Regions from separate parts of the Planococcus sp. NCCP-2050 genome, predicted to be linked through region 2. Evidence: riboswitches for the same ligand, from Rfam matches in the RefSeq annotation. Region 2 holds a riboswitch; each other region holds the start of a gene.
What was found. Region 2 has a riboswitch for thiamine pyrophosphate ahead of tenA (thiaminase II). Riboswitches for the same ligand answer to the same signal wherever they lie in the genome.
Positions count from the first base shown of each region.

Region 1: linked by a shared signal. The riboswitch ahead of NFU07_RS01550 (Ykof family thiamine-binding protein) and the one ahead of tenA (thiaminase II) in region 2 are both predicted to bind thiamine pyrophosphate.
Region 3: linked by a shared signal. The riboswitch ahead of thiT (energy-coupled thiamine transporter ThiT) and the one ahead of tenA (thiaminase II) in region 2 are both predicted to bind thiamine pyrophosphate.
Region 4: linked by a shared signal. The riboswitch ahead of tenI (thiazole tautomerase TenI) and the one ahead of tenA (thiaminase II) in region 2 are both predicted to bind thiamine pyrophosphate.

Region 1 covers NZ_BRCX01000001.1:297,919-303,570, forward strand. The annotation lists gene NFU07_RS01535 (trimeric intracellular cation channel family protein) at 1-268, opposite strand, end outside; gene NFU07_RS01540 (Na-translocating system protein MpsC family protein) at 423-803, opposite strand; gene NFU07_RS01545 (M48 family metallopeptidase) at 991-2,283, opposite strand; TPP riboswitch at 2,465-2,570, shown strand; gene NFU07_RS01550 (Ykof family thiamine-binding protein) at 2,660-3,250, shown strand; gene NFU07_RS01555 (ECF transporter S component) at 3,252-3,833, shown strand; gene NFU07_RS01560 (ABC transporter ATP-binding protein) at 3,820-5,256, shown strand; gene NFU07_RS01565 (energy-coupling factor transporter transmembrane component T family protein) at 5,237-5,652, shown strand, end outside.
Region 2 covers NZ_BRCX01000001.1:1,481,537-1,487,188, reverse strand. The annotation lists gene NFU07_RS07305 (carbohydrate ABC transporter permease) at 1-702, opposite strand, end outside; gene NFU07_RS07300 (ABC transporter substrate-binding protein) at 719-2,041, opposite strand; gene NFU07_RS07295 (ABC transporter ATP-binding protein) at 2,283-3,425, shown strand; TPP riboswitch at 3,446-3,549, shown strand; gene tenA (thiaminase II) at 3,637-4,320, shown strand; gene thiM (hydroxyethylthiazole kinase) at 4,322-5,107, shown strand; gene thiD (bifunctional hydroxymethylpyrimidine kinase/phosphomethylpyrimidine kinase) at 5,104-5,652, shown strand, end outside.
Region 3 covers NZ_BRCX01000007.1:39,047-44,698, forward strand. The annotation lists gene NFU07_RS16340 (tryptophan-rich sensory protein) at 119-838, shown strand; gene map (type I methionyl aminopeptidase) at 861-1,610, opposite strand; gene thiT (energy-coupled thiamine transporter ThiT) at 2,118-2,696, opposite strand; TPP riboswitch at 2,790-2,889, opposite strand; gene NFU07_RS16355 (M20 family metallopeptidase) at 3,037-4,110, shown strand; gene NFU07_RS17720 (hypothetical protein) at 4,178-4,309, shown strand; gene NFU07_RS16360 (SGNH/GDSL hydrolase family protein) at 4,356-5,270, opposite strand; gene NFU07_RS16365 (aminopeptidase) at 5,283-5,652, opposite strand, start outside.
Region 4 covers NZ_BRCX01000001.1:224,736-230,387, forward strand. The annotation lists gene NFU07_RS01110 (3-oxoacyl-ACP reductase) at 1-132, opposite strand, end outside; gene NFU07_RS01115 (thiazole biosynthesis adenylyltransferase ThiF) at 228-1,247, opposite strand; gene NFU07_RS01120 (thiazole synthase) at 1,244-2,011, opposite strand; gene thiS (sulfur carrier protein ThiS) at 2,014-2,217, opposite strand; gene thiO (glycine oxidase ThiO) at 2,223-3,359, opposite strand; gene tenI (thiazole tautomerase TenI) at 3,390-3,995, opposite strand; TPP riboswitch at 4,100-4,200, opposite strand; gene NFU07_RS01140 (sigma-70 family RNA polymerase sigma factor) at 4,470-5,033, shown strand; gene NFU07_RS01145 (DUF4179 domain-containing protein) at 5,030-5,652, shown strand, end outside.

The DNA of each region.
Region 1 (5,652 bases), 1.2 Mb from region 2:
AATGCTGCGTCCACTTTAAAGGCAAAAGGACGATTAAGGCGAGGGTCGCAAATACAATTGCGATCGTCTGAGAATCCCATAGAGCAGAAACCGGAGCCCCGATCAATAAATTCCGGATTGTCCCGCCTCCAAAAGCAGTTGTTAAGCCCAATACAAACACACCAACAAAAGAATATTCCGCTTCTATCGCAACCAATGCTCCGCTAGCGGCATATGCCGTTATTCCAATAACGAGTAAAATAGTCCAAGACACAATTAATTCCTCCATTTTTTTAACTCTTTCTCTCCTGTTAATACAAAACTCCTGACAGTCTATTGCGAACTTTTTAAAAAATAAAAACCACCATTCAACAGGTATGGTTAACCTGCTGAATGGTGGTTAGTTAATAGCACATGTGTACCTTATCCCAATCCGCCAAGACTTATATATGATTCACTTTTAACTGCTGGTCGATCGGCTGGTCAAAGACGAATATCGAAATCACTTCATCGTCATCTACATGGATGTCCGTAAACAACTTCTCGAATCTTGCCCCTACTAATTCTTCCATTTCGGTTGGGCGAATTTGATTGTACAGCTCCTTGATCATTTGCGTTCGAGCCTGCCGAATCATATCCCTGCCATTTTCGTTCTGTATCATAAAATGTTCCACTGGACTTAGGCTGCCACTCATATGAGCGATGGCCCAATTATCTTGAAACTTAACTTTAATTTTTTCAGGGCCTTTGCCAACATGTTTTTTCCGGTAAGCACGGACTAAATTTGCAAACTTCTGTTCACGCTGCTGTGTAGAAAGTGAAATACCCCCGACCTTCTTTCAAAAAAATATAATCTATATTTAAATCACTTTAAAACTTTATTAGCATTTTTCATTTAAATAGTATACCACTATATTAAAGACAAGCAAGGTTTCAAGCATTTTTAAAAAGAACCCGCCAATCCCTTGGCAGGTTCCATCCTTTTAATATGTGTTTCAAAAATTGGCAGCATCAGTTGCTCGCTTTTAAATAGTCAACAAACTCCGCTTCCGTTGAAGTTTCCGTATAATCCATAGCCGACAAGCCGTCTTTCCCTTTGACGGTTGGATCAGCTCCAGAATCCATCAATAGCAAAGCCGTTTCGAATTCATCGTAGTAGACGGCCGCTCCTATTGCTGTATCGTATTCATCCTGGACGTTTACGTCTGCCCCAGAATCAATAAGGAAGGATACCATCTCCTCGTCCCCGTTAAAGACTGCATACAGTAATGCAGGAGTTCCAGTCGAATCGACGGCATTAACATCGTCGCCGTCCACTAGAGCGGCTTTGGCGCTAGTAAGATCTCCTTCGTCTGCAGCTGTAATGAGCTCCGTTTGCCCAGCGATCGTATAATCCTCTTCAGCATAAAGTGCATCGTCAAACCCATTTAGAAATTGGGAGTAGACCAATGTTCCACCGGCAAAAAGAGCTATACTAATAAAATATACAGCCGTTATTCCTGCAAAGATCATCGCTGCGCCAATGGCGATTCTGCCCGTATTCGGCATATAGACGCGCGCATCGCTTCCTTCAAACTGCTGGATGGCTTGAATGCGTTTCGGCAGGATTGGATGGGAGGAAAGCACTTCACTCAACCAGACCACACCGTTCGATTCTGTCGTAATCTGTTCCCGGTAGGCTTCTTCATTGACTTCGCTATACATTTTCTTGCCGATGCCGAGAAGCGTCAACGCCCGTTTCGCTGCTGAAGCGTTCTGAATGGCAAAAGCTGCATGGCGGTCGCACGTGTATTCGCATGAACGGCTATACGCCTGGCTCAGGAATGGTATAAACCCAGCAGGCACAATCAAAAGATTCTTCCAGACATGGCGTCGTTTCACATGTGCCAGTTCGTGGGCAATGATGAAGTCGAGTTCTTCTTGCCCCTGCTCACGTGCCAGTTCAAAAACTTCCGAATATAAGACGACCATATCGCGCCCGAAAAAACGGGTCGCAAAGGCGTTCAATGCACCTTCCGACTGAATGACAAAAACTTCTGGAACTTTTTTGAGTTCCATTTCTTTTGAAAGAATTTGCACTCGTTCATAGACATCCGGAAATTGGCGTTCGTGGATCCGCACGCCGTTTCCGCGAATAGATCCTAACATCATGGCGTTAGCAAAAAGCATAAAAGCAAAAATGATAAGTGCAATGGCAATGCCGACGACAGAAATGATGGCAAATACATAAACGATGATACTGAAAATCAAGCTGATGATAAAATAGATGGTTTCTCTGTTCGATTGAATTGCAGATTTGTCCAATGATCTTCTTCCCTTCAATATGGAATAACTTACATATAATAGCACATTCTTTTGGAAAGAAATACTTGAATTCAGAGTATCTATATCCTCCTTTATCCTTTTTAACCTCTTTACTTCCTTATCCATATCCGCTACACTGAACTCAACCGGGCAAACCCGGCCCACAAAAACCGCATACCGTTTACTGCACTAGGGGTGCCCATTATGGCTGAGATGCAAGCGCAAGCTTCGATCCCTTATAACTCGATCAGGTTAGGACCTGCGTGAGGAAGTGCGGCGCATTTCTGAAATGATTCCTTTTGAAATTATTTGTAGATTATGGCTGCATCTTCACGGATGCGGCTTTTTTTGTGCATATTTTTAGGAGGAATTCAATATGGAACCATTGCAATGCGGCACTAGCCCGATTGTCGGATTTCGCTTTTCGCTTCACCCGATGACTGGCGATTTTGTCAAAGTGATTAAAGGGGCACTTAATGAAACAGACACTTCGAATGTCTGGATGCATACAGATGACGTCTCTACGGTGATTCGCGGAAAACAGAATCATGTCTTCAACGTCGCAAAAGCACTAGCTTTGCATGCGGCAAAAACCGGTGAACATGTCGCGCTTTCGGGCACTTTTTCCATCGGCTGCCCCGGCGACTCGGCGGGAGATGTGTACTTGGAAAAATCGGATGAATTGTTGAACACAGATACCACCAAGCAATATGTCTCTTCTCAATTTGCGCTGTATCCAATGAACAACCCGGATTATATGGCGGTTATTTACCGCGAAGTGGACCGTGCAAAAGAACAAGGAGTCTTTAATGATTCGATGCATTACGCAAGCGGCATTCATGGCGATATTCATGAGGTCTTTGCCTTTTATGAAGAAGCATTTACAAATGCCCGTTCAGAAGAGCATCGCCATCTCGTCATGACGGTATCGATGAGCATCAATAGCCCATCACACGGAGGCAAATAAAATGCTGACATCGTGGAAATTAAAAGAAGTGGTATTAATGTCTTTATTTGCTGTCGTGTTCGGCATCGTTTATTTGGTATTTGTCCACGTTTCGAACATTTGGGCGGCTGTAATCGGCCCGCTCGCATATGAATGGATGTTCGGAATCTGGTTTATCGTTTCGATCATTTGCATGAACATCATTCGAAAACCAGGAGCAGCGGTGTTATCGGAATCGATGGCTGCAGCGATTGAAGTGCTGCTTGGGAACGCGGTCGGCCCCCGCCTCCTATTGTCTGGCATTGTACAAGGCCTAGGCGCAGAAGCGGCTTTTGCCATAACTGGCTACAAGCATTTCAATCTCGCTGTGTTGATGCTTGCCGGTGCCGGTTCAGCCGTCTTCAGTTTTGTATACGGCTTCTTCATTTCAGGCTATGCAGCACTCGACCCTTCTTTTGTCGCTTTGATGTTTACCTTGCGTGTGCTCAGCGGCATGATTATTGCTGGGATCGGCGGAAAATTCATTTCGGATGGCCTGCTTGCGACGGGTTCGCTTCGCGGCTACGCCATTTCTCGTTCGAAGAAAAGTGATGCCCGTGCATGAAGCCGTTTTTTCACTTAGACAGCTTGGCTTCCGTTTTCCAGACGACGAGCAGCCGACCTTGTCTGCTATTTCCTTTGATATCCATAACGGAGAACGCGTTGTCATTTCAGGGCCAAGCGGCTGCGGGAAAAGCACGCTGCTTTACTTATTGAATCGCTTATACCCGCTTAATTGCGATGGAGAGCTCACAGGCAGCATCCGGCTTTTCGGGAAAGACGCTGAGTCGTATGCGCCAGGTGAAATCAACCGCCGGGTCGCAACCGTCTTTCAAGATCCCGATTCCCAGTTTTGCATGCCAACGGTTGAAGAAGAATTGGCTTTCACCTTGGAGAATCTTCACGTTCCCCGCGAGAAAATGCAGACAAGAATTACCGAAGTTTTAAAGCTGACCGGTTTGTCAGCTCTGCGGCATGAAGTGATCCAATCCTTATCTGGCGGTACGAAGCAACGAGTTGCAGCTGCTTGCGCGTTAGTTATGGAACCTGAAGTGCTGTTATTGGACGAACCGATCTCACATTTGGATCCCGTGACTGCGAAAGAGTTTATCCATTGGCTAGACCGGCTCCAGGAAGACTTGAATTTGACAATTGTTGCCGTAGAGCACCGGCTCGACTTATGGGATTCTTTTTTCAGCCGGGAAATCCAATTAGATCGCTCCGGCTATTTTATCAGCGACAAAATAGCCAGTGTCCGTTCTCCTGTTTCATTGCCTGAACGGGCTTCGTCAATGGGTTCAGAAATCGTTCTGAAGGCTGAAGAAATTGCAGTAAAGGCTAATGGAAAAGAACTCATGACCGGTCTTTCGTTTACTGCCCATAAAGGTGAAATAATGGTCGTTGCCGGTCCAAACGGCAGTGGGAAATCTTCGTTATTAAAGGCATTATGCGGAATATACCCGCTTGATGCCGGGAGCATCCAATCACCTGGAGTCGGATTTGTGCCGCAGTCTCCCGAGTATTTATTCTTAGAAAAAACCGTAGCGAAAGAACTGGCGTTTTCAGGCATAGCAACTCCAGACGAATTGGACGATTTGATGGACCGGCTGCGCTTGAAGGAAATCCAATACGACCATCCGTTTTCAGTGAGCCATGGCCAGAAACGCCGCGTCGCAACTGGTGCGATGCTTGCAGACCGGCGCACGGTCGTTTTGATGGATGAACCGACTTCAGGCCAGGACGCAGCTGCGCTTCAAGAGTTGCATCGACTGATTGCTGAACGGGCAGACGAAGGCATCACGTTCTTAATCGTCACGCACGATATGGAACTTGCAGCAAGTCTCGCCGATTCCCTCCTGCTGTTAAAAGACGGGAAAATGACTGGAAAATACCCTGCCCATGAAGTTTGGAAAAATACGGATTTGCTCGCTGAACACCATTTGCTTCCGCCGAAAGGAGTTGTACAGTTTGCAAAATCTTTTGCATGACATGAACCCTTCGCTGAAATTTGTTCTGGTGACCCTTTCGATGTTCGCCATCGCTTTTTTCTTCAACCCTTGGACTCCGTTCTTTTTCTGGGTCGGCGTACTGCTTATGCAAGTTTTCATGAGCAAAGTGAACTGGAAAACCTGGTCTTTGTTTATGCTCCCTTTTGCTTTAGGTGCATTCGGCTATTTATGGACGACCATCGTTTTTGCTGCTGATACAAGTGGCGAAGTCATCTGGTCATACTTAGGATTTCAAGTGACTGCTGATCAATTGGAAACTGCGCTGTCGCTCGCTTTTCGTGTGATGGCCTTCTCTACTTTATCGCTGATGTTTGCTTTTACCACCGATCCTGTGAAATTCATCATGAGTTTGATGCAGCAGATGAAGCTGTCGCC
Region 2 (5,652 bases):
TTCCTGGAAAATTTGGAAGCCCCCGATTAAACTGGTCACCACGTCGAAGAAAATGACGGGCGTAATCATAGGGATGGTGATATGGACGAATTGCCGCCATCGGCTTGCGCCGTCAATTTCAGCAGCTTCATACAGTGATTTGGAAACGCCTTGCATGCTTGCAAGGTAGAGGAGCATCGAACCGCCGACGCTCCACAATTTCATCAGGATTAAAGATGGCTTAGTCCAATCCGGGTCAAAGAGCCAGTTCGGCCCATCGATGCCGACCCAGCCTAATAGCAGGTTGACCATCCCGGTTCCGGGTTCCAGCAATTGCATCCATAAAAGGTAGACTCCGACGCCTGATAGAATTGCCGGCAAATAGTATAAAGTCCGGAAAAAACGGATTCCCGGTACATCCTGATTTAAAAGGGCCGAAAGGAAGATGGCACCTAATGTCGTCAACGGGACAGAAAGCAGGACATAGTACAGCGTATTCCACAAAGAAGTCCGAAAAAGACCATCTTCCACGATAAGCGTTTGGTAGTTTTCAACTCCGATGAATTCCATCTGTGATGTTATATTGTAATCTGTGAAACTTCCCGCAAATGAAAAAAGCAATGGCCCAGCGGTAAAACCGATGAAACCGATGATGAACGGCAATATGAAAATGTAACCGTAGATGCTTTCTTTGCGCCTCATGGACAATCCTCTTTTTCCCAAAGGACCTCCTCCTAACTTATTGATTTTTTTCGATTAAGCTTTCTACATCCGTCTGGGCTTTTTCGAGTGCCTCTTCAGCCGTTTTTGATCCAAGGAAGAACTCATCGACCTGCGGATTAATGTAGTTGAAATAGCTAGGAGCTGTTACTGGTGCCGGCGTCAGCAAAGTATCTTCCATGCTGTCGACGGCCATTTGATAAACCATCTGGCCTTGTTCTGTCAGCTCATCGGATTCTGCAGCAGCCTCAGCTGCTTCGATGTTCGCTACGTTATCGAAGTTCTTAACCGCCCAGTATTCTTGCGCTTCGGCGCCAGTCAAGTATTCGATGAATTTCCATGCAGCTTCCGGATCGCTTGAGCCTTCGGGAATTTCAGCTACAAATCCGCCGCCCCAGCTCGTATGGCCGTTTCCTTCCTCGTATTCAGGCATCTGGACAACACCGAAATTCAAATCTTTCGCATAATCGCGGATTTGCGTATAAAAAGTCGGCTGTTGAACAATCATTGCCAAGTCGCCGCTGAAGAATGGGTTTCCTTGCTGGCTATCGATTTGGGCTTGGAAGGAGTTGACAACATCTTCACCGATGCGCTCTTTCCACGATTTTAGCCAGTTCAGGACTTCGACATTCTTTTCCGTATTGATATTGACGGTTTCGGTATTATGATCCGGCCCGAAATAGTTTTCGCCATTGGCGTTCAAAAGCCAGACATCGTAGCCAACTCCCCATAATGGGTAAAAGCCGAGACGGTCGTAGCTATTGCCGTTTTTGATATCCAATTTCGCTGCATATTCTTCCAGTTCAGCCCATGTTTCCGGCGGATCTTCTGGATCCAGCCCCACTTCTTCGAAGGCATCTTTATTATAGAAAAGGACGCGTGTATCAGTATTAAAAGGGATTCCGTATGAATCGCCTTCGTGAAGTGTAGCATTCCAAAGTTCTGGGTAGAATTTCTCTGAGAAACTGTCATCGTAGAATTCCGATAAGTTCATTGCTTGTTGTTCCTGTCCGCGGATTGCTGTGGCATTAATATCGTTAATGACAACATCAGGAGGATTGCCGGCAGCAATCGCCGCTAATTCCTTCGTCCAGATATCTCCCCAAGGGCTATACGTGTGCTTGACTTCGATCTCATCCTGGGATGCGTTAAAATCTTCAACGATTTTATCGACAATCGGACGGCGGATTTCAGAACCCCAGAATGTCCAAAAATCTACAACCACTTTACCGTCTTCATTAACCGCTTCTTCATCATTATTGCTGGTCTTGAAGCCGGCGCAACCACTTAACATTAAAGTAAGGCCAACAAGCGCGATGATGAATATCTTCATGTTTTTCATCCGGTTTCACTCCTTTAAGTTTATAAATACTGCTTTATTTACCGTGAAATTACTTTGATTGACGAAGTAATTAGGGGTACTCGAAAGAATTATTTATACTCGATCCTCCTTTCAAATTGAAGAAGCATAGAAGCTCCTTCTTGTGGGTAAGTATATAACAAGTTCTTCTGCTTTTCTATGTTGTATTTGTAATAAACAGAAAACTGTATATAATTAAGAAAAAGAAATGGGGAAATTGAAAATGGCAGAGATTTCAATTAAAAATCTGGGGAAAACCTATGACAACGGCGCAACAGCGGTAACAGACTTTAATCTTGAAATCCAGAATGAGGAGTTCATCGTCTTCGTTGGTCCTTCGGGCTGTGGGAAATCGACGACTTTGCGTATGATTGCTGGCCTCGAGGAGATAACGGAAGGCGAATTCTTCATCGATGGAAAACGGATGAATGAGGTCCAGCCGAAAGAGCGGGATATTGCCATGGTTTTTCAGAACTACGCTTTATATCCCCATATGACGGTCTTCGAAAACATGGCTTTTGGACTAAAATTGCGTAAGTTTAAGAAAGCGGATATCCGAAAGCGCGTAGAAGATGCGGCGGACATTCTTGGCTTGCGGGAATACTTGGATAGAAAACCGAAAGCTTTGTCAGGCGGGCAGCGGCAGCGGGTGGCGCTCGGGCGCGCAATTGTCAGGGATGCCAAGGTATTCCTCATGGATGAGCCTCTTTCAAACTTGGATGCAAAACTGCGCGTCCAAATGCGGGCGGAAATTGCTAAGCTGCATCATCGGCTGAAAACTACGACCATTTATGTCACGCATGACCAGACCGAAGCGATGACGATGGCAACGCGCATTGTCATTATGAAGGACGGCCATATCCAGCAAGTCGGCAGCCCGAAAGAAGTCTACGATTTTCCAGCCAACCGTTTTGTTGGGGGCTTCATCGGGTCGCCGGCAATGAACTTTTTTGATGGACGATTGGAAAAAGGGGCATTTGTGTTGGGAGATCGGACAATTAGCATCCCGCGGGAAACCTTGGATGTTCTGAATAGCCGCGGGTATGAAGGCAAGCATCTGACACTTGGAATTCGGCCGGAACATATCCACGTCAACAGCGAAGATTTATCCGGGCTCCCGGTCAGTGAGTTTGATGCGACGATCACCGTTTCCGAATTGACCGGTGCAGAAACCATTCTCTATGCCACTTATGCTGAACAGGAATTTATTGCGCGCGTTGAGGCAGATACCGCGATCGAGCCGGGCCATACAGCTCGCCTGGCTTTTGATATGTCGCATGCCCACTTTTTTGATACCGAGAATGGGATGCGCATCAAAGCTGAAAACTCAGATAAATCTTTTGCAGAAGTTGAATCTGTGCTATAGTGATTTCGACAACCAAATAAAACACCCACTAGGGGAGCCGGATATCGGCTGAGACGGGCATAAGCCCGGACCCTTTGAACCTGATCTGGATCATACCAGCGTAGGGAAGTGGCGAGAAGCATGCTATTTCTCTATCTTTCAATGCATACGCACACGCCGCTTTCCTTAACTGGAGAGTGGCGTTTTTATTTGCAAAAAAGGAGATGGCGAAATGAAATTTTGTGAAGAAGTCCGGTTGGAGTGCAATGGATTATGGGAAGCAAGTTTTGAACATCCGTTTGTCAAAGGAATCGCAGACGCGACACTGCCTTTAGACATTTTTCGCTATTACGTTATGCAGGATGCCTATTACTTAACACATTTTGCAAAAGTACAGGCAATCGGTGCGGTAAAAGCCAAAGATTTAGAAACGACCAAGCGCTTCGCATTTCATGCCGAGCATACTTGTGCAGCTGAAATGGCTTTGCACGAATCATTCATGAAACTTCTTGGAGTGACCGAAGAGGATTGGGCTGAGTTTGAACCATCGCCGAATGCTTACGCGTATGTATCGCATATGTACCGCTCGGCTGAAGGGGATTTGGCGGACGTCCTCGCTTCAATTCTTCCTTGTTACTGGCTTTATCAGGAAATCGGCGACCGGCTTAAAGAAGCGAAGCCGGATCATCCAATCTACAGCCGCTGGATCGAAACTTATGGCGGAGAGGAATTTGCGGCACTTGTAAACGAACAGATCGAGCGGATGGACTTTCTCGCAGAAGGACTAACCGAAACACGACGCAAAGAACTGAAGGACCGTTTCCGCAGAAGCAGCTATTACGAATGGAATTTTTGGGAACAAGCTTGGACGATGCAGACATGGACGGTAAAGCCATACACGAAGGCGGGTGTTTAAAGTGAGTGAGAAATTGCGCGCTGAAAATCCGATTGTCCACTGCATTACGAATCACGTCGTTTCAAATTTCCAGGCCAATGGATTGCTTGCAATTGGAGCTTCTCCGATCATGGGTGAAGCGCCGGAAGAGGCCGCTGAACTTGCGGCAATTGCTGGAGCCGTGTCACTCAATATTGGAACTTTGAACGCTCAAACTTTGGAAAGCATGATCATTGCCGGAAAGACAGCGAATCAATTGGGCCGCCCTGTCGTATTGGATCCTGTAGGTGTAGGAGCGACAGCTTTCAGAGCGGCTGCGGCTAAAAGAATTTTAACGGAAGTGAATATTGCCGTGCTGCGCTGCAATGCAGGCGAGCTTGCCGCGATTTGCGGAACCGAATGGCAAGGGAAAGGGGTCGATGCCGGCAGCGGTGAAGCGGATGTGAAGCAGCTGGCAGTCGAAGCTGCCGGTAGGCTCGGGCTGGTTGTAGCTGTAACAGGTTCAACTGATATTGTTACGGACGGAAAAGAAATCGTGGAAATTCCTTTTGGGCACCCGCTCATGTCGGCGATTACGGGATCTGGCTGCCTGTTAAGCGCAGTGGTTGCCGCCTATCTAGCCGTCTATCCGGAAAAGGTTTTAAGTGCTGCCGCAGAAGCCTTGCGTTTTTACGGGGAAGCGGGGGAGCGGGCAAGCCATTCAGCTCCTGAACCTGGCAGTTTTCAAATCGAATTCCTGAACCAATTGTCTCGAACTGGAAAAGGCGATACCGAACTGCCAACCGGAAAGGAGCTGCAGCAAAAATGATTCCACAAGTATTAACCATTGCCGGATCGGATTCTGGAGGAGGAGCAGGAATTCAAGCGGACATTAAAACATTCCAGGAACTCGGAGTTTATTCGACTTCTGTTCTGACGGCCGTGACCGCTCAGAATACGCTAGGCGTTGCCGCTATTTACCCAATGGCAAGAGAAGCCGTTCAGACTCAATTGCAGGCTGTCGGAAAGGATTTTCAGCTAGCGTCATTGAAAACCGGAATGTTATTTAATGAAGAAATCATTGAAGAAACGGCCAAGTGGATTCGGCATTTCAATTGGCGGCAGCTGGTTGTCGACCCGGTCATGATTGCAAAAGGCGGAGCGAATTTATTGCGCGCAGAAGCAGGGGCTGCACTTAAAAAGGAATTGCTGCCCTTAGCTGCCGTGGTGACACCGAATGTACCGGAAGCGGAAGTCTTGAGCGGTATCGAAATCATTGACTCCGCGTCCCGGAAACTGGCGGCGCAAAAGATCCTGTCGTATGGCCCTGAGTCGGTCATCATCAAAGGAGGCCATGGCAAGGACGAAAATGTC
Region 3 (5,652 bases), on a different contig from region 2:
TTTTTGAAGAAACTCTCACACGATATTCACAAACCTTCCTTTTTATGAATATTCTTGGAAGTGATGTTTGTTGAACCGCTTCCTGACAGGTATACTAAAATATGAGGAGGGATCTCTTATGGCTAGGATACTGCTGATGACAATCGCATATATCGGCATCATCGTAATAAATTCACTAGCGAATATTTTGCCGCTTAATGGACAAACCACTGGTGAGATTTCCAATCGCCTTCCGGTTCTCTTTACTCCAGCTGGCTATGTATTTTCAATTTGGTCCGTTATTTACATATTATTGGCTATCTGGATCGTCGGGTTTTGGCTCCGTTATAAAAAAGGAGAAATCCCGTCACTCAAAATCACTTTATTCTTCACCTTAAGCGCTGTATTTAATATTGCCTGGCTGTACTTATGGCATTATGAGTTTTTTGCTTGGTCTGTTTTAGCGATCTTTGCCTACTTGGTATCCTTGATCGCCTTGTATTTGCAATACAGCAATTCCGAGCGTAAACTGACGGAACGCCTTCCGATCTCTATTAATATGGGGTGGCTCAGCGTCGCCGCGATTGCCAACACCAGCTTCGTTTTAACTTTTTACAACTGGAGCGGCTGGGGGCTGAGCGATCAGTTATGGACGGTCATCATGCTTACGGTAGCAACTGCGTTAGCACTTCATATTCGCTTCCATCATTTTGACATTCCATACGCACTCGTTTTCGTTTGGGCATTTATCGGCATTGCCGTGAAACATGGCACCAACGAACTGCTGGTCACAACCGCTTCTTTATTTTTAAGCGGAGTTATCTTAACAGGCATTCTGCTCATCAAAAAAAGATCCTGATAGACAGGATCTTTTTTTGTGTTTAATTTAATTTTGTCAGCAAGATCGGTTCCCCTTTTGTGACAAGGACCGTATGCTCAATCTGTGCGACCAATGATTGGTCAGGTGTAATGAATGTCCAGCCATCGCCAGATTCCACAATATGCTCTGCTTTTTGGGAAATGAAAGGCTCTACAGCCAAAACCATGCCTTCTTTTAAGATCGTCGTTTCCCATGCATCATAATAATTCAGCACGTGCTGCGGTGCTTCATGCAATGATTTTCCAATGCCGTGCCCCGTCAAATTCTTGATGACGAAAAGGCCTTGCTGCTTCGCTTCACGCTCTACCGCTTTCCCGATTTGGTTCAGCTTAGCACCTGCTTTGACTTTGCTCATTGCTCGGTCAAATGCAGATTCAGCCACTTGGCATAATTTCTCTTTTTCCGGATGGCCTTCGCCAACTACAAAAGAAATGCCCGTATCTGCAAAATAGCCTTCATAAGAACCGGAAACATCAATGTTCACGATGTCTCCATCATTGATGACGCGTTTGCCTGGCATGCCATGGGCCACTTCTTCATTCACGCTGATACATGTAAAGCCTGGGAAATCATATTCCGCTTTCGGGCCGGACACGCCGCCAAGCTCCTTGAACATTTTGCCGCCCAATTCATCTAATTCTTTTGTGGTAACACCTGGTTTCGTCGCTGCTTTCATCGCTTCGCGAATCTCAGCTACCATGCGCCCCGCTTTCTTCAGCATTTCGATATCTTTTTCATTCGTTGCAATCATTTGATACCCTTCTTTCAAATTGTCTACTAAAAATTATAGCATACGAAAAGCGGAAGCGCCCGTTTGAAGAAGGTAAGCTAAAAGCGCGACATCGTGTCGCAACGCTTACATGACCCGCATCCTGCGGGCCTCCGACAAGCGCTGGAAGCTTTTCCGGTCATGGCGTTCTTGGCCATGACTGGAAAAGTTGAAGCGACCTCGAGGCACTGGGCGCTGGAGACTAGACAATAAGAAAAGCGGAAACGGCCATTTAAGCTTCGACAGGCTTACTGTGCAGGGCGGCCGAAATCCTGATTTTCATAGCCGTGCACATTAAGATCCCAAGAAGCTGGCCGCTGGAGACTAGACAATGAAAAGCGGAAGCGCCCGTTTGAAAAGGGTGAGCTAAAAGCGCGACATCGTGTCGCAACGCTTACATGACCCGCATCCTGCGGGCCTCCGACCACTAAAACAGCCGCTGGAGAAATTTCATCTCCAGCGGCTGCCCCTTTTTTCATTTTAACTTTTTCATTGAACTTCCGCATCCACCAATTTCGGTGCAGCGGTGAAAAGAGCTGAACAAACTGCAGCGGCCAATAAGAACACGGGAATCATATACGTTGCGTTGTAGACAGCCGAATAAATAAGCACATTCCCTTCGGCAAACATCCCGAAGAATAATACACCCGTGATTACATGCATCAAATAGCGCAGGAGAGAAGCGATCAATACACCGATTACTACAGCGGCAATCATGCCGCCTGATTTCCCTTGCTGAAGGGCTTTCAAATAATTACCGCGCAGGAGCCCTGCAAAGCCGACTACTCCATAAGCGACCAGGTAATCTAAAATCACCTGCATCACGACAAAACCAAATGATAATGGCGTAACGGAAATGACGCCGGTTACTATTTGCAGCAACCCGACTAACAGCCCTGTTAATATTCCGGCTGCCGTACCTCTTCTAAACGCCATCAATACAATGGGAATCATGACCAAGCTGACTGATCCGCCTTGCGGCATTTTAAATGCCACAAAATCCAGCACATACCCGAGTGCTCCGAATATCGCAATCTCCACCATTAACAAAACACGTAAATTTCTCATGACTTCCTCCTTGTGTTGTGCACATCACCAGAAGGGCCGCAGAAAAAAACCATAAAAAGCGGCGCCAGGACAGATCCTGACGCCGCATAAAGGGCAGGTTTCTATCCACATCCCTGCGCAAGTGTTAACTTACAGGTTCGAAGGGTAAGAACAAAAGTGTTCACTCTCAGCAAAAGCTCCCCTTGTGGTGTATACAATAACTATTCTTTCAACTTTCATTGTACACAAGGTCGATTGTGAAAGCAATTCGTTTTAAGCGCAGTTCATAGGGTACACTTTTAATGACGAATCATTTTGAAGGGTGGTGAAAGCAGCAAGAATTCATTTTGCTGCTCAGGACATGATCGATTTACTAAAGGATTTGATTAAAATCAAAAGCGATGACCAAGAAGGTGCCAATGAAGCATTAGTATTTTGTGCCAATTGGTTGAAAGAAAAAGGGGAAACCGTCACAGTCCACGAAAACAACGGCTTCATGATGCTTACCGCAATCAAGGGCTCTGGCGATGAGACTTTGATATGGAATGGCCATGTGGATGTCGTGCCTGGCCACAATGAACAATTTACGCCGTTTGAAGAACTTGGACGTTTATACGGCCGCGGAGCCGCTGATATGAAAGCAGGCGTAGCGGCGATGATGCAGGCATTTGTCGAACTTGATGCTGCATCCTTGGAGAAAACGGTTCAACTACATATTGTCACTGACGAAGAAATTGGCGGCCGCAACACATCGAAATGGTTGGTTGATCAAGGCTACCATGGCGATTTCGTCATTTGCGGTGAACCGACCGGCTTAAAAGTTGGGCTTCAATCTAAAGGCATCTTACGAATGGATTTGACCTTTAAAGGAAAGCCGGCGCACGGCAGCCGTCCATGGGAAGGTGTCAACGCCATCGAGTCTGCGATGAAATACCATATGGCTATGGGCGAATTGCCTTTCCGAAAAGAATCTACTGAATACTACGAGCAGCCTTCCGTCAACTTGCCGATCATCAACGCTGGCGACCGCTATAATGTGGTTCCGGAAATTTGCCAGATGTCTTATGATATCCGCTTTATGCCGGGCCAAGACAAAGAAGAAATCATCCGGCAGATGGCTGATCTCGCTGATACGTTAAACGTGGATATGGAGTATAAAGCAAGCGGCTCTACACCAGCTTTAACGACCACTCAAGCAAATCCTTATATCCAAACTTTACAGCAGGCGATTAAAACGGTGACAGATCAGGAAGCGATCCTGTTCGGCCAGCACGGGGCTGCGGATACCCGCTACTATGCGGCGGTTACCGGCGGTGAAGGCGCGATTGAATTTGGTCCGAGCGGCGATGATTGGCACGGCAATGCCGAATATGTTTTAATTTCCAGCGTCCATGAATACAAAGATATTCTCTTAGCCCATGCCTTAACAAAATGAAAGAGGTTTGCGTTTCACGAAATAAGGGAAATCATTTACTAGCGAATCTATGATGGGAGCGATGAATATGGGAATCGGACGTATCGTGAAGACGGCAATTAAAATTGCACCTATTGCCTATCCAATTATTAAAAAAGTAATGAACAGCAGAAAAGCTGGAAATACGACACCTTATAAGACACCAAACTCCAAACGATAAAAAACAAAGCCGCAGCGATTAAAATCGCTGCGGCTTTGTTTTTGGTTCAGATATAAGGAAGAGCTTCACGCAAAGCTAAATAATCCACGTCCATGTCTTCAGATGGACGCATAGCGGAAGTATTTTCAAGCGCTGGCTCCTGCTCTTCTTGTGCGGCACCTTGTTCCTGCGCTTGGAGAATTTGTTCAAAGCTTAACGGATTCGGTGCAGGCAATTCGTTTTTTTCAACTTTCCACCCTTTTTGGTAACGGTCTAAAAAAGCATTGGCCATCGCTTGATAGCCTATGAAATTCGGATGGACATCTGCAGGGTTCGGCACTTTATCGGTTGGCGATGCACCAAAAGCGGCGTCAACGGAAATAAACTGTGCACCTGCTTTCGCAGCGGATTGTTTTAAAATCGCATTCAAGCGGTCCAGTTGCTTGCCTGTACCTTCCTTTTGCGAATCCCGGACATGCGGATAAGCAAAATAATAGCCCATGACGTAGACATCCGCTTTCGGAGCTCTTGTTTTCAATTCAGCTAAAATAGCTTCCATGTTCTGCCGCGCTTGGTTCAACGCAAAATCAGCCTGGATTTGCTGGAAAGTCAGCGACCCCTCTGCTGGATCCACCTGCACTAAGCGCAATAAGTCATTGGCTCCGGCAGATAGCGTGATGATATTGGCTGAAGCCAATACTTCTTTTGCTTCCGGAGACTTGATTCTCTCCAATACATCTTCTGTCGTAAATCCCGGAAATGCCAGGTCTTTTGTGAATAAAGCGACCGGCTGATGGCGTGCAAGCTCCCCCGCAATCATGTCGGCGTAGCCCGCATCAATTTGGGAATTGGGTGTTTGCCCGGCAGCCAAAGAATCTCCCAACGCCACATAGACCGCTGGTATTTTAATAGCTGCTTGTGCTTGCACCGAAGAACCGAAAAACATTAAAAGCAGCATCAACGCGATTCCTGTTTTCTTCAATTTGCTCACCTCTTAAAATGCCCAGTTTCCATTCCGGAAAACCGGTTCGCTTGAACCATCTTCATGAATTCCGTCAATCGACATTTCGCCGCTGCCGATCATGAAATCTTCGTGGACAATCGATGTGTTTAACCCGATCGATTCCAATTGCGTACGTTCGAGGTCGCGCGCTCCTTCGTAGCAAGTCGGATACGAATCGCCGATTGCCAAGTGGTTCGAAGCATTTTCATCGAATAAGGTATTATAGAAAAGAATATTGGCGTCTGAAATTGGCGACTCATGCGGCACTAATGCCACTTCCCCTAAATAAGCTGCCCCCTCATCCGACTGGATCATCTCGTCTAAAAGTTCTTGGCCGACACCAGCCACCGCTTTTACAATT
Region 4 (5,652 bases), 1.3 Mb from region 2:
AACAAGCTCCTCAGCGGCATCTTTGCTCTTGTAATAATTGATGACCACTTTAAACCCTTGCTTTACCAATGTTTTTACTATAGAGGCTCCCAGCCCTCTGCTGCTACCTGTGACCAATACGATTCTGTTCATTGCAACCACTCCTCATTTTTAATTTTCCTAAACTGGAATAATAAACTGATAGATAAAAAATATACGACCTCAAACAACAGTACGATAAAAGCACCTTAACCTAAATACCGGTGGTATAAAGTTTTAGCTTCAGAAATGCTTTTCGTTCCATGAATCAAAACACGGCCATCCCTAAAAATAACAAGACGATGTGCTGCGGTTGAGAAAGAAAGTAGAAATGGATTACGTGCAACCTTTCCTGACTGTCTGGACAAGGTTTTATCCAAGCTTTCCAAGTCTCTTTCTATCGGTTGAGAGGGACGGATCTGAACCGTATCCCTACCGCATAAAACGGCAGTTTTTGTTTGGTTTGAGAAAGAAAGGTACGGATAAGAACGCTCCGCTCCACAAGAAGGGCAATCCTCTTTTTTCATCTTATCGACGTTGATCGATGATTGTTGATTTTCCCATAAATCGAAGGAGACCAGCTTATTCCTTAAATGAAGTCTATCTTCGACTAGAATTTTTAATGCCTCTGAAATTTGGAAAGACAGGACCATTTGGACAGCAGGGCTGATGATTCCGACCGTATCACAGGTAATGCCTTCCATTGGCATCTTCTCTAACAAGCAATTCAGACACGGAGTTTCACCAGGAAGAATTGTATAACTGATTCCATAACTTCCAACACACGCACTGTAAATCCAAGGGATCCGATATTTTTGGGAAATATCATTGATAATCATCCGAATATCGAAATTATCGCTGGCATCAAGAATCAGATCAACGCCTTCCACCAATTGCTCCATTTCTTCGACAGAGACATCCATGACATGACAGCAAATTTCCACTTCAGAATTAATAGTCGATAGCCGTTTTTTAGCCGCCACTGCTTTTGGAATCCGCTGTTCCGCCTCCTCTTCTGTATAAAGCTGCTGGCGCTGAAGATTGCTCCACTCCACATAGTCCCGATCTGCGATAGTAATTTTGCCTACCCCTGCCCTCACTAACATTTCGGCACTTCCAGTTCCCAATGCCCCAGCACCGATTATCAAGACATGCTTGTTCCCCAATTTCTCTTGTCCTTCTATCCCGATTGGCGCAAAAAGCTCCTGTCTTGAGTATCGTCCACTCAACCGATACTCATCCCTTCAAGCGGGCTGCTGGCAGTGGCATACAGTTTTTTGGGAATTCGCCCTGCTTCAAACCCAAGTCTTCCTGCTTCGATGGCTAGCCTCATAGCTCTGGCCATTTTCACCGGATCTTTCGCTCCAGCTACAGCTGTATTCAGCAAGACTCCAGCAGCTCCCATTTCCATTGCCATAACAGCATCAGAAGGTGTTCCGATTCCAGCATCGACAATAATAGGAACACTTGTCTGTTCAATGATGAAAGAAAGATTCAATGGGTTAATGATTCCTTGGCCAGAGCCTATGGGAGAGGCTCCGGGCATAATGGCGTGGCAACCTAATTCTTCGAGGCGTCTTGCCAGCAGAACATCGTCTGAAGTATACGGCAAGACGGTAAAGCCTTCTTTTAATAGCTCTTCTGATGCTTTCAATGTTTCAATTGGATCAGGCAGCAAGGTTTTGGGGCAACCGATCACTTCCACTTTAATCATGTCACAAAGCCCCGATGACTTAGCGAGTCTTGCAATCCGTACCGCTTCTTCGGCAGTCTTGGCACCGGCTGTATTCGGGAGTAGGGTGTACTTTGAAACATCCAGATTCTCAAGGAAATTCGGCTGGCTTGCTTCAAATATATCCATCCGTCGGACTGAGAACGTTAGAATCTCCGTACCTGACACATCTACCGCTTCTTTTTGGATATCAAAATCTGGATATTTACCCGTACCCAATAACAATCTTGAAGAGAATTCATGATTTCCTATTTTCAACATGTTCATCCGCCTCCTACAAAATGCACTAACTCAATTTTATCTTTATCGGAAATTGAGGTTTCTGCATGTTCTGCTTTTTCTAGTATTTCAGCATTTTTTTCGACAATGACCACTTTTTGGTGCAATTCAAAATGCTGCAGCAGTCCGGCTATCGTTTTCACTGTGTTGGGTACTTCTATTTGATCTCCATTTACCGTCAATATCAATTTCTTCACCCCATTATTGGATTGTTTTTTCTGGTTGACCGATCAATACGAAAAGAGGAGATATCAATTGAAGGAGATTTTCCTTCAATCAAATCAGCCATCACCTCCCCAGTAATCGGTGACAATAAGATGCCATTTCTAAAATGGCCAGTTGCTATAAACAGCCCTCTGTAATCGGGATGTTCACCTAAATAAGGCAAGCCATCAGCCGTTTGCGGACGAATTCCAGTCCATGCTCTTTCCCACTCGCCCAGTAATATGGAAGGCACCAATCTTTTTGCATTTTCCATTAACGAAAAAATTCCCTCTAAAGTGACTTGCTGATTAAATGTATTCGGTATGACGGTTGCTCCTATAATGATTCTTCCGTCTTTTTTCGGAACAAGATAGCAGCCTGGTGTGAAAATTGTGCTTGATAATAAGGGAAACTCTGTCCGTACAGAAAAACACTCGCCTTTCACAGGATACATTTTGAGCTGTAAGCTTATCTTCATTAACAGCTTCTCGCTCCAAGCCCCTCCTGTTACTACAACGTTGCTGCTCATATAATCGCCTTCATTGGTAGTAACGCCTGTGACTTTTCCATTTGAGAAATGAAAGGAATGAACTTCTACATATTCTTTAATCACGCAGCCAAGTGCTGAGGCAGATTTTAAAAATCCTAAAGCCAGCTGTGGAGCTGCTACTTGTCCATCTTTTTCAAGATACATGGCGCCAATTACCTCATTGGACAATGCCGGCTCTCTTCTTCTCGCTTCTTTACCTGTAAGCAATTCGGCTAGTTCCCCGTTCTGTTTATGGATTTCACTGATTCGATGGTGTTCCTGCTGCTCCCGATCAGTTAAGGCAAGCCTTAGCATTCCCTTATTCACAAGTTCAATATCAACTCCGCTGGTCATTTTCAGTTCATCTGCTAAGTCGCTAAATAGCGCCCTGCTGGTCCTGGCTAATTGAAAAAGCGGACCTTCTCCATCCAACTCGGCTTGGGCGCCCAGCATCCCAGCTGCCGCTCCAGATGCTTTACTTGCAAGCCGGTCTTTTTCCAGCAACAAAACCTTCATTCCTCTTTTCGCCAAATTAAAGGCTATTGACCCGCCGTTGACTCCGCCGCCGACTATTATGGCATCATACGTTTTATTCATTGAATCCCTCCTTACCATTGCAAGAAAATATTATTTAGATAAATAGGAACGATATTGCTGTACCGCCTGCAAAGGGTCTTCTGCTTCCAATATCCCTGACATTACAGCTACTCCTTGTGCTCCCGCTTCGATAACATCCCTACTATTTGTCGGTTTTATCCCCCCAATCGCGATAACTGGGATAGAAATTGATTCAGAAATGAACCTCAACTGTTCTAACCCTTTCGGAATGAGTCCTGGTTTTGATTGAGTTGAATATACATGACCGAATATTACATAATCAGCACCTTGCTGCTCGGCAATTTGAGCTTCTTCAAGGGAATGGACGGAACAGCCAACTGTCAAATCCTCAAATTTTCGTTTTACAATTTCAACAGGCAGCGAATGATAGGCTAAGTGAACTCCTTTCACATTTGAAACACAGGCAACATCCGCCCGGTCATTAATTATTATTTTTGAAAGAGGAACTTTTTTGCTTTTTAAAAACTCCACTATTTCATATACTTCTTTTGCTGTTTTCGTTTTTTCACGAAGATGGATGAAATCGATGTCAAAATGAATCCTGCCGATGATATCTGCTAATTGTTCCGGCTCTTGACTTCCTGTAGAGATAATATGCAACTTTTTAGTTTTCATGTATTTTTTCCTTCACTCCCTCCCTAGTGCATAAAAAATACCTGCCAAATAAAAAAACCACTCCAGCGATGGAGTGGTTTTGATCATATTTTAGGAATAGATAAAATACATAGCAACCACTTCCCTACGCTAGTTTCAACTAGATCAGGTTCAAAGGGTCCGGATTGCTCCATCTCAGTCTTAAAAGACTCCCCTAGTGTTTTTATATTCAGTTTTCGGAATATCTAAAGTAAGCGTATCACCTCTCGCGTGATTTATCCAGTTCATTCTAAATATTGTTAATTAATTATTACCTTTCGTAAAAGTACATTTATACGAAAAAAAGGAAGGAAAGAAACAAAAGCTCCTCTTCATTCCTTCCGATAAGCCCTCATATGTAAACTGATCGCTAAATATAAAAAGTTGAGAGTTATTGCTCTAATGATTCGATATAGTTAGTGAGAAAGCTTTTTCAATAAAAGAAGGAGAATTTACATGAGAAGTAATGCGACAAATTTTATTAAGCGGTTAAAAAGACAAAAAGAAGACGCACTCGAATATATGATTGATCACTACTCATCCCTTATTTATGCAATTAGCTACAAAATTTTGTCCGGTATCAGTAAAGATGCCGTTGATGAATGCGTAAATGATGTTTTTCTAACGGTTTGGCAACATGCCCAGGAGTTTAAAGGGGAACCAGAAGATTTTAAAAAGTGGATTGGGACCGTAACAAAATACAAAGCCATTGATCGCTTCCGCCAGCTCGAAAAACAACGAGCGCGAGAAACAAGTGATGAATTGCTTCATCAACACGCTACTAGTGAAGACATCCAGATGCATCTCTTAAAAAAAGAAGAAAAGAATACGCTTTTACTTGCGATGAGTACATTGCCAGACCTTGACCGTGATATTTTCATCATGAAATATTTTCAGTCCTTGTCCAATCCAGAAATAGCTGCTGCGCTCAATCTCACGATCCCGGCCATAGAAAATCGATTGTATCGCGGAAAGAAAAAATTATCGACTAATTTGCGTTTAAAGGAGCGATTAACATGAAGGAACAATACAAAGATTGGTTAGACTTAGACATCGATCAAATTGAACTGAAGCCTTTATCCGATATCAAGAAGAAGAATATCAAAACTTATGTGTTAGCAAACAACAAATACGAGAAGAAGAAATTCAATATGCGCCACCTTACTACAGCTGCACTACTAGGACTGAGCGTTGTCACTGCAAGTTATTTTGCACTGCCAACGGTGGCAGGACAAATTCCCTTCATGCAAAATGTCTTAACGTATTTTGAGGACGAAGAACTTCCCAATACGTATGCGGATTTAGCAACGGTCGTAAACCAAGTCCAGACGAGTAATGGAATCGATGTAATGATTGAAAATGCTGTCTACGACGGCACAAATGTCATGATCACGTATGCGGTTCAAACAGACCTGGCACTCGGAGATAACCCAAGAGCTGAAGGATGGTTAGACATAAAAGAATCGTCTGGAATGGGTGGCACAGGCTCAATTGATAAAATTAATGATACAACTTATGTAGGCCTGGAGAAAGTAACCCCTTATTTTAAAAAAGAGAATCCGGAAGAAATACATGTTAAATGGATACCCCAAGCCTTTACCAATAATCAAACGAGTGAACAAATTGAAGGAGACTGGCA